3 regions of the Bacillus smithii genome follow, and region 2 is predicted to be linked to each of the others. Evidence: predicted binding sites of a transcription regulator. Region 2 holds the regulator's gene; each other region holds the start of a gene.
What was found. Region 2 encodes Rex, which represses fermentation and respiration genes when NADH is low (regulators of the CRP and FNR family bind a similar motif). Its sites were predicted from a motif close to TTGTGAAATATTTCACAA; they were not measured.

Region 1 (3,576 bases), 290 kb from region 2:
CCAAAAATATCACCTAAACATTCTTTTTTATATCACTATTCCTTGCCAACCTAATTTATTTTTTCTTTCATCATGATGATGTTGCTCTTTTCAAATGTGAAAGATTAGAAAATAAACCAGCTAATGAAACCAATTAAAATCAGTAAAACTAAACTGTACTTTATTGTAAACTTGAACAATTCGTTGTCTTTTCCTACCAGTCCTACAGCCGCAGCAGCCACAGCGATAGACTGCGGAGAAATCATTTTCGCCATTGTTCCCCCCATGACGTTAACAGCAACCATTGTTTCCGGCGGAATTCCGATTTGTGTTGCCGTTACAGATTGAAGAGGAGCAAATAATGATCCACTATTCACGACAGAACCGGTTAAAAATACCCCTAGCCAACCAAGAATGGGTGAAAATAGCGGGAAAATCTTTCCGCTAGAAGCAAAAGCAAGACCAAGCGTCGATGACATGCCTGAATACATACAAATATAGGCGAATGCCAGTACACTGCAAATGGTTAATATAGGTGAAATGAGTTCCTTTCCTGTTTCGACAGCCGTTTCTTTTATCAACTTCCAATCGCAGTGTAGTATCAGCAAAGTAAAAATGATCGCTAATACAATAGCTGTCGTTGTAGATGAGAATAAATCAAGTTTAAAAACAGCAGGATACGGGCTCTTTTCAGGCACCACCGGCGCATGCCGAATCACTAGGTTATTTAGCCCAGGAATCGGAAAAAGAAGAACAAGTTTATTCAACGGACCGCCCGCTTCAAACAATTTTTTTATGAAAGATAGATTAAACAACGTTACGAATACAGTTAATAATATGAATGGCAGCCAGGCAAATATAATTTTATTAATAGGATATACTTCCTTTGCTTCCATTGCTTCTGTTGCTTCCGTCTCTTCTGTTGCTGTTTCCGAGTTGTTTTCAGAGCGTTTCACCTGATAGATTTCTTTTGGTTTCCATACTCTTAACAAAAGAATGAGTGCAAGTAAACTAACAATCGCAGAAAAAATATCTGCCAGTTCAGCTCCCAAGAAATACAATACGAAAGCCTGTGTAAGACTGAATGAGCCACCGCTTACCAGTATGGCAGGGAAAGTTTGGCGTATTCCTTTAACGCCATCCACAATGAAGATAAGCAAAAAGGCAATCATAAAGCTCACCAAAGGCAGAACCAAAGCAGTGTATCTTGCAACAGAAAGGCCATTTAAACCGGTAAGCAGTGCAGGGATGGTTACCGGTATTCCCATTGCACCGTAAGCCCCGCCTGCAATATTGGCTATCAAGCAAAGTCCTGCGGCATACAAAGGACGAAATCCAAGACCAACAAGAATCGCAGCAGTGATGGCTACGGGCGCTCCAAACCCTGCAGCTCCTTCCAAAAAGGCTCCAAATGAAAAAGCTACAAGCAACACTTGAATTCGCTGGTCTTCCGTTACAGATGAAATACTATTCTTGATAATCGTAAATTGTCCCGTTTTTACCGTTATTTTATATAAAAAGATAGCAGCTAATACAATGGATGCCACCGGCCATATCCCGGCAAGAACACCGTATACGGCAGATGCGGCAACCATAGCAGCCGGCATTTTATAGACGAAAAGAGCCACAGCTCCTGCTGCTAGAACGCTTAAGCCACCTGCGACATATCCTTTTAACTTAATAAAGACTAACATAACAATAAAAAGGATGATTGGAATGGCTGCTATAGCAGCTGACAACCAAATGTTGTTCAATGGATTATATAATTGCTCCCATACACTCATGACCTTTCAACTCCTAATCAGTAATTCCTTTTTATTCTTGCCTGTAAAAATAAACTTAGTCTAAATATTATTGTGAAATATTTCACAATCAATTCTACAATGTTAATATACCATTACTTTGTGAAATATTTCACATTTATTTGTGAATTTAATTTGAACTTTTTCTATTTGCAGAGTTATCATCTTCAGACTTAAATGTTGAAAGAGACGGGCAGAAAAAAAAACAAAATTCCCTTTAAATCAAAAACCCTTGCATATAAAGGAACTGACGTTTGACTAATGATATTAGCCATTATGGAAAATCTCAATCTAGTATGACAGGTATACTTGTATAATTTGATAACAATAGCCCTCAAAAAAATTAAAATGAAAAGATTCAATTTAATTGGAATGACCAAACATATTGAAAACTCAAGAATCGAAACTGGTCAACCAGTCCAAATATCAATAAATTGATTATTCTGAATGCAAACGGCATAAAAAAACATTAGAGGAAGCTGATCATCTTCGGCATACACAAGAGAATAAGAGCATTTATGCAAGACGGAAAGAAACCATTGAACGTGTTTTTGCTGATGCAAAGGAAAAGCATGGTATGCGTTGGACAACTTTAAGAGGTTTAAAAAAATTGTCCATGCAGGCGATGCTAACTTTTGCTGCAATGAATTTGAAAAAGATGGCCTGCTGGGCATGGAAAAGTCCAATAATGGCATAAAATAGACCCCTTAGAGGGGTCTAATCCCAACCTTTGAAAGCATAAAAGTGACAAAAGGCATCCGAAAGCGCACATTCGGATGCCTTTTGTCTACACTCTGAAACGCCAAAGAATCATTATTTCTTTGGCGTTTTTTCAATTCACGCTTTTAAAATTTTCCTGTTTGCAAGAAATGGATGTTCTTAAGATTTTTATTAATGATCTTTCTAATTTTCATTCTTAGTAATAGATTTCTTGACCGATATTGAATAAGCAACCATTATCACGACGAATTCCGAATACTATTTATATATGAATAATTATTGAAGTAACAAGGATCTTTAGTTGAATAAGCAGAGAACTTTTATTGCTCCGAAGTTCCCAAATAAATATAACCCTATCCAATAACCTTTTCCATTTCTCCTTATTTACAGTTACCTATATACTTTGGATTTACCACTATTTATGGTACGGTTCCCCTCTCATAATCCGAAATGCTCGATACACTTGTTCGAGTAAAATGAGGCGCATGAGCTGATGAGGGAAGGTCATTTTAGAAAAGGAGAGGGTTTCGTCGGCTCTTTTTAGCACTTGGCTGCTTAATCCAAGAGAGCCTCCGATGATAAAAGCGATTTTGCTTTTACCGTATGTAGTGAGCTGATCGATGTGGGCAGAAAATTGTTCCGATGTGTACATTTTCCCCTCGATGGCAAGAGCGATGACATGAGTGTCCGGATGAAGTTTTGCCAAGATGCGTTCGCCTTCTTTTTGTTTGACTTGCTCCATTTCCGATTCACTTAATGTTTCCGGAGCTTTCTCGTCCGCTACTTCGATGATTTCCACTTTTGCATAAGCGGACAGCCGTTTTAAATATTCTTCGATTCCTTGTTTTAAATACTTTTCCTTTAATTTACCGACCGTGACAATTGAGATATTCACACTTTCTCCTCACTTTACAAACAAGTTATTCACAGCACTTATCCACATATCCACATTTTTTATCCACATATTGTAGGGGAATATTAGTTTGCCACAACATATATCGCCCGGTTTTGACAATATTCACAGGTTGTTGACAATTGTTGCTCCTCCGGCAGTTTCTCCATGTTCGGAGCCGTT
Region 2 (3,576 bases):
GATCCGGTTTGGAGAGCAAAAGTTTCCCGAGGGCCAACCTTGTTTTTTGACCTCCGCTTAATGAGGAAATTTTGGTTTCATAATCATAGTCTTGAAAATGAAGACCGTGCAAAACGGAACGAATATCGGCTTCATACTGATAGCCGCCTTGTTCTTTAAATTGAATTTGCAATTGGTCATATTCTTTCACGATTTTCTTAAATTTTTCCGGATCGTTATAAACGGTCGGATCGGCCATTTGATTTTCCAAATCTCTCAGTTTCTTTTCCATCTCCCGCAGTGGGCCAAAAACGGACAGCATTTCATTCCAAATTGTCAAATCCGATTCTAAGCCGGTATCTTGAGCAAGATAGCCGATCGTCACATCCTTTGGCTTGATGATTTCGCCGGAATCATATGATAATTGGTCCGCGATGATTTTCAGAAGCGTAGATTTGCCTGCTCCGTTTCGCCCTACTAAAGCAATCCGGTCACGTGATTGTATTTCCAGTTTAATATTCGATAAAATAAGTTCAGAACCATAATATTTTGTGAGTTGAAGAACTTGCAGTAGAATCATTGTTTTATTCACCTCAATTGCTATAGTGTAAGTGTACCTTATAGCTCCTTAAATGGGCAATGGAAAGAAACAGAACGGGGGAAGTGTGAGACGGAAAGAACGGGAAATCGAAGCAATCTCTTCGGTTGTTAAGTCAAGCTGCCGGCAGGAAGCTACAACGAAGCATGAATTGACGACGATCTTACATCCGCTGGACATACGTTTTTAGATCGATGTCCACATTATACACAGACATTCGCAAAAAAATAGTGTATCATAATGGGGAGGCATTCATCGTGTCGAAATTTACTCATTTTAACGAACAGGGAAGGGCTAAAATGGTTGATGTCAGCCATAAACCAGAAACAGTCCGTACTGCCGCCGCCTGTTCAAGCATCCAAGTAAATGAAGAAATTTATGAAGCCATACAAAATGACCGGATTCAAAAAGGGGATGTGTTGGCCGTAGCACAAGTGGCCGGAATTATGGCGGCAAAGAAAACATGGGATATCATTCCAATGTGCCATCCCATTCCCATTAAGGGGATCGATATTTCCTTTTCGTGGGAGACATACAACGAGAAATTTACTTTGAAAATTTTGGCTAAAGTAAAGACCGTAGGAAATACAGGTGTAGAAATGGAAGCGTTGACAGCCGCTTCTGTTGCGGCTCTTACCGTTTATGACATGTGCAAAGCCGTAGATAAAGGGATGGTCATCGGACCGACCTACTTGCTCGAAAAAACGGGCGGTGTCTCCAGTCCGGACTATAACAGAGATCATCATTCATAGTTTTTGGAAGTTGTGGAGGAATGAGTATGAGTCAAGAAGCCATGAAAATTCCACAAGCGACGGCTAAACGTCTGCCTCTTTATTACCGATTTTTGCAGAATCTGTACGCCTCAGGGAAAGAACGAGTATCTTCAGCAGAATTAAGTGAGGCGGTCAAAGTGGATTCCGCCACGATCCGCCGTGATTTTTCCTATTTTGGCGCCTTAGGGAAAAAAGGCTACGGATATAATGTCAGCTATTTATTGTCGTTTTTCCGAAAAACGCTTGACCAAGATGAAGTGACAAGCGTCGCACTGATTGGCGTGGGGAATTTAGGCACAGCGTTTTTAAATTATAACTTTATGAAAAACAACAATACGAGAATCGAATGGGCGTTTGATATCGACAAAAATAAAATTGGCAAAAAAGTTGGCGATGTAGTGGTATATGATTTAGCTGAATTGGAGGAGCGATTGATGGGCGAGAATGTTCCGGTAGCCATTTTAACCGTTCCGGCTTCGGCCGCCCAAAGTATTACAGACCGTCTAATAAAAGTGAACATCAGTGGAATTTTAAATTTTACGCCGGCAAGAATATCCGTTCCTCCTTCCATTCGAGTCCACCATATCGATTTAGCGGTTGAATTGCAATCATTAGTATACTTTCTGAAAAATTATCCTGAAGAGGAAGAAGTGGAAGAGAAACTCGATAGAAAAAAGGATTTACATCATTTATGATAAAATGAAAGAGGTGGAATACATTGGGAATGGGACCGGGCAGCCTTATTTTAACTGCGATCGCAGCTTTATTAATCTTTGGACCGAAGAAACTCCCTCAGTTGGGGAAAGCAGCCGGGGATACATTGCGTGAATTTAAACAAGCAACTAAAGGCTTAGCAGACGATGAAAAAATGAAAAAGAACGACGACAAGTAATGATAGGATGAGCGATCATGAATCGAAAAGACATGACGGTACTGGAACATATCATGGAATTAAGAAAACGTCTCATCATTGTGATCGTTTTCTTTGTGATCGCTGTAATTGTGGGTCTATTTACAGCGGAGCCGATGATTAAATTTCTGCAGCATGCCGATCTGGCGAAAGAGTTGACGATGAATGCATTTCGCATTACGGATCCTATGAAAGTTTATTTTCAAATGTCCTTTGTGATCGCATGCATCTTAACTTCCCCAGTTCTTCTTTACCAGCTTTGGGCCTTTATCAGTCCCGGGTTATATGAAAAAGAGAGAAAAGTCACGTTAAGTTATATTCCGGCTACGGTATTGTTATTTCTTCTCGGCGTTGCTTTTTCCTATTTTGTTCTTTTTCCGTTTGTGCTTCGTTTTATGACAAACTTATCTGAAAAACTGGGGATTCATCAAGTCATTGGAATTAACGAATATTTTCACTTTTTGTTCCAACTCACTATTCCCTTTGGGATTTTGTTTGAATTGCCTATCGTGGTCATGTTTTTAACCCGGCTTGGCATCGTTACGCCCAAGTTTTTGGCCAAAATACGTCGTTACGCCTATTTTGTCCTGCTTGTCATCGCGGGAATTATTACGCCGCCGGATGTGATGTCACAGCTCATTGTGACCATTCCTCTTTGTTTTTTATACGAAGTGAGCATTTGGATTTCGCGGATGTCCTATAAAAAAATGCAGAGATTAGAAAGGCAAAGAAGCGAAGAAATCGTGAATGAAAATTAATATCACGATCGAGAGAAAGGCTGCTCGAGTTTCAGCGGAAGATATATCCCATATTGATTACGTGAAACGTTCAATAATCTGCTTTATAGTCTGTTCAAAAAACATATCCAGTATATCCTAAAAGAATATACTAAGAGAAAAATAAAAACGAATCCTCTGCTCAAGCAGAGGATTTTAGTTTTGGCGCGAGGAGGGTGTTTACGAAAAATGAAAGCGATTTCTTTTTTGTGAAACAAAGAAGGCTTTCTAAACGAGAAGTGGTGATGAAAACATGGCGAATTTCGGTTAGGTTTTTTTAAGAAAAAATTAAGAAAGGACCCGCATACTAGGCTTATCCAAATGACCAATGGATAAGAAAGGAGCAGGGATGTTGAAAAAATGGTGGATCCTTTTTGGGATTGTGATTGTCGTTATTGGAATAGGTGGATGGTTTTTTGCCAAAGGAAAAGACAAGCCGACAATGGCACAGGTTCAAACCGCTTCTGTACAAAAAGGAAAATTGCAAGTGAAGGTGAGTGGTTCTGGGACTGTTCAACCTGTTACGAGTACGGATGTCAA
Region 3 (3,576 bases), 150 kb from region 2:
ATTAAACCGTTACCGACACCTGCCCCAATTGCTGCCAACCCTATTGCAATTGCTGCTGCTATTACACCTAAACTCATGATTAAGTTCCTCCTTTAAAATATATAAAAAGTTCTTCTTTCAAATAATGATATAATGAATTTATGTTTAATGGTCTTGGCTGATTTTATGAGCCATGTAAACCATTGTTAACATCGTGAAAATAAATGCTTGGATTGAACCGACAAAAATACTGAAAGCTTGCCATGCAATTGTCGGAATAATGGCCGCAATAGTGCCACCGACACTTGACGCCAAACCACCGGCCAACAGCGAAAGCAAGATTTCCCCCGCGTAGATGTTTCCGTAAAGCCGGAGCCCCAGAGTCAATGTATTGGCGAATTCTTCGATTATTTTTAAAGGGAATAAAAATTTCATCGGTTCAAAGTATCCCCGTACATATCCGCCAAACCCTTTCATCTTTACGCCGTAATAATGAGTTAATACTACAATCATAACTGCAAGCGTAAGTGTAATGGCAGGGTCGGATGTCGGCGACTTCCACCATAACTTGTGATCTACCACAACGGAAAATGGAAGACCTAGCATATTGGATACAAAAATATACATAATCAAAGTAAGGCCGAGAATATGAAAACGCCCGCCCGTTTTCCAATCCATGTTGCTTTGAATGATATTCTTTACAAAATCCATGATCCATTCCATGAAATTTTGCATTCCTGTCGGTTTCAAAGCAAGCTTCCGTGTGGAGATGACCGCAATTAAGAATACAATTACACTTGCCACTGTGATCATTAAAACATTGGACAGGTTAAAAGTAAGACCCATAAATTCCACTATTGGAGCTTCATGTTCCAATTCTTATCACCTCTCTTCCACGTTACTTAAATTAGAATGGATTCATTAAATCTATCATAATGACATTTACTGCCATTATTTCTATATTGAAATATAAGGAGAAGAATTCAACCCGGAAAGCGAAGGGCAGCAATGAGGCTGTTTTGCCTGTTAGGTAAAACGTCAAGACCTCAGCTTTTTGACAATATCGGACAGGCTCACCGAACCCCCGATAAATTCCAGGCTTGTCCATTGGCAGGCTATGCTTGTATACAAGCTATAGAAAATGCCTTGCGGAGCAGATAAATGGAGAACTGGCAGAATTCACAGTAATAATGCCATTCATAGCTTTCAAATATTTTAACGCACTAATCCCCTGAATTGAAACGGCGTATTGTACGCAGCATCGCCAGTATTCCGGCCGCTAATCCCGATAAAAGCCCAATCACTAAAAACAGAGGTTCTGTTTGGCATTTGCCATCGATCCATCTACCGAGAAATATCCCGATCAAAACAGATCCTGCCAGCTGAGATAAGATGGTGCTGTAGAGAGCCATTGCCCGAAATGGACTTTTATGTTTTTGAGCCATTCATCACCCTCACATTCAAGCGGGAGCTGACCCGAACTTCAAAAAAATACAAGCGTTTTCACCACGCTCAGTTTATTCAAATAACTTCTATTATTTCCTTTGTAAGCATACAATAGAGACCTTGCAATGTCAATGTGTTTACAGTGAAAAAGATCACAAAGCATTCACAAATTTTCACAAAGTTTTCACAAAGTTTTCGCAAATTCTGTGAATTTTTTTCATTTTATTCAACTAAAGAGTTAGGTTACAAATGGCCGATTTGCAAAAAATCCCTTAACTTTCGACATTAAGAAGTCTCGTCCGCTTTTTGTTCCTTCCGACTGCGATGAAAGCGGCATTCATAAAGAGTCTCCTGCTTGGAGACTCTATGAAAAACGATCCGGTTTTTGGCTCGTTCTTTTGAAATAATAACGCACCGCTTCTGCAATGCGGCGGGAAGCTTCTCCATCCCCATAAGGATTGACGGCTTTTGCCATTTTCTCGTATTCTTGTCGGTTCGTTAAAAGTTCTTTTGTCAGCTGATAAATGGGCTCTTCTTCCACTCCTGCAAGTTTCAACGTCCCTGCTTCAATCCCCTCGGGCCGTTCTGTTGTATCACGAAGCACCAAGACCGGCACGCCAAGGGAAGGCGCTTCTTCCTGCACCCCTCCTGAATCCGTTAAGATTAGATGGGCCCTGGCTGCGAAATTATGAAAATCAATCACATCTAGCGGTTCAATTAAATGAATTCTTTCGTTATCTCCGAGAATTTCCATTGCGATTTCCCGTACTGCTGGATTCAAATGAACCGGATAAACCACTTGAACATCTTTCATTTCCTCTACAATCCGCTTAATGGCCCGAAACATATTGCGCATTGGTTCGCCCAAGTTTTCTCTCCTGTGGGCTGTTAATAAGATCAGGCGGTCCGTGCCAACCTTCGTTAAGATCTCATGCTGATAATCGCTTTTGACAGTTGTTTTTAATGCATCAATGGCTGTGTTTCCCGTTACAAAGATGGTGTCTTTCTTTTTGTTCTCCTGAATCAAATTGGCTTCCGCTTTGGCTGTCGGCGCAAAATGAATATCAGCAAGAATACCAGTTAGCTGCCGGTTCATTTCTTCTGGAAACGGCGAGTACTTATTCCACGTCCTAAGCCCCGCTTCGACATGACCAACCGCAATTTGGTTGTAAAACGCCGCCAGGCTTGCAATAAACGTCGTTGTCGTATCTCCATGAACTAAAACGATGTCAGGCTTGACTTCTTTCATCACTTTATCCAGGCCTTCCAAGCCTTTTGTCGTCACATCTGTCAACGTTTGTCGATCTTTCATGATATTGAGATCATAATCAGGTTGAATCCCGAAAATATCCAGCACTTGATCCAACATTTGGCGATGCTGGGCCGTCACTGCCACAATCGTTTCAAAATCTTCCGGATACTTTTTTAATTCAAGCACAAGCGGAGCCATTTTGATGGCTTCCGGCCGGGTTCCGAAAATGGTCATTACTTTAATTGGAGCACTCATATTCGCACCTACTCTACCTTATTTTGTACCGAATAATCGGTCTCCTGCATCTCCGAGACCTGGAACAATATATCCTTTTTCGTTTAGTTTTTCATCTAAAGCAGCGATATAAATGTCAACATCTGGATGGGCTTTTTTTAGTGCTTCAACCCCTTCTGGAGCAGCAATCAGGCACATAAATTTAATGTTTTTGGCGCCGCGTTTCTTCAGGGAATTCACCGCTTCAACGGCAGATCCGCCCGTTGCCAGCATTGGGTCCACCAAAATAAAATCTCTTTCCTCCACATCGGATGGAAGCTTCACATAATACTCAACTGGCTTTAACGTTTCGGGATCCCTGTATAGTCCGATATGACCTACTTTAGCGGCAGGAATGAGCTTTAAAATGCCGTCAATCATTCCAATACCGGCACGCAATATCGGAACAACACCTATTTTCTTTCCTGATAAAATCTTTGCATTTGCTTTTCCAACAGGCGTTTCGACTTCAATTTCTTCCAAAGGCATGTCACGGGTAATTTCAAACGCCATTAAAGTAGCCACTTCATCCACTAGTTCCCGAAACTCCTTTGTTCCGGTATTTTTATCTCGTATAAAAGTTAGCTTATGCTGGATCAGCGGGTGATCAAATACATATACTTTCG

Region 1: BSM4216_RS15615 (lactate permease LctP family transporter) is a predicted target of Rex. The motif match lies at 1,834-1,851, and genes of this name have one in related genera.
Region 3: BSM4216_RS14995 (AtpZ/AtpI family protein) is a predicted target of Rex. The motif match lies at 1,566-1,583, and genes of this name have one in related genera.

What each region holds. Positions count from the first base shown of each region.
Region 1 covers NZ_CP012024.1:3,334,662-3,338,237, forward strand. Annotated here, with positions in the region: gene BSM4216_RS15615 (lactate permease LctP family transporter) at 105-1,763, opposite strand; partial or broken gene BSM4216_RS16575 (transposase) at 2,251-2,478, shown strand; gene rlmH (23S rRNA (pseudouridine(1915)-N(3))-methyltransferase RlmH) at 2,917-3,396, opposite strand; gene BSM4216_RS16580 (CxxH/CxxC protein) at 3,480-3,576, opposite strand, start outside.
Region 2 covers NZ_CP012024.1:3,048,835-3,052,410, reverse strand. Annotated here, with positions in the region: gene BSM4216_RS14280 (ABC-F family ATP-binding cassette domain-containing protein) at 1-559, opposite strand, end outside; gene moaC (cyclic pyranopterin monophosphate synthase MoaC) at 835-1,329, shown strand; gene BSM4216_RS14270 (redox-sensing transcriptional repressor Rex) at 1,356-2,045, shown strand; gene BSM4216_RS14265 (twin-arginine translocase TatA/TatE family subunit) at 2,069-2,242, shown strand; gene tatC (twin-arginine translocase subunit TatC) at 2,260-3,018, shown strand; gene BSM4216_RS14255 (efflux RND transporter periplasmic adaptor subunit) at 3,386-3,576, shown strand, end outside.
Region 3 covers NZ_CP012024.1:3,199,146-3,202,721, forward strand. Annotated here, with positions in the region: gene atpE (F0F1 ATP synthase subunit C) at 1-77, opposite strand, end outside; gene atpB (F0F1 ATP synthase subunit A) at 145-855, opposite strand; gene BSM4216_RS14995 (AtpZ/AtpI family protein) at 1,203-1,424, opposite strand; gene wecB (non-hydrolyzing UDP-N-acetylglucosamine 2-epimerase) at 1,790-2,932, opposite strand; gene upp (uracil phosphoribosyltransferase) at 2,951-3,576, opposite strand, start outside.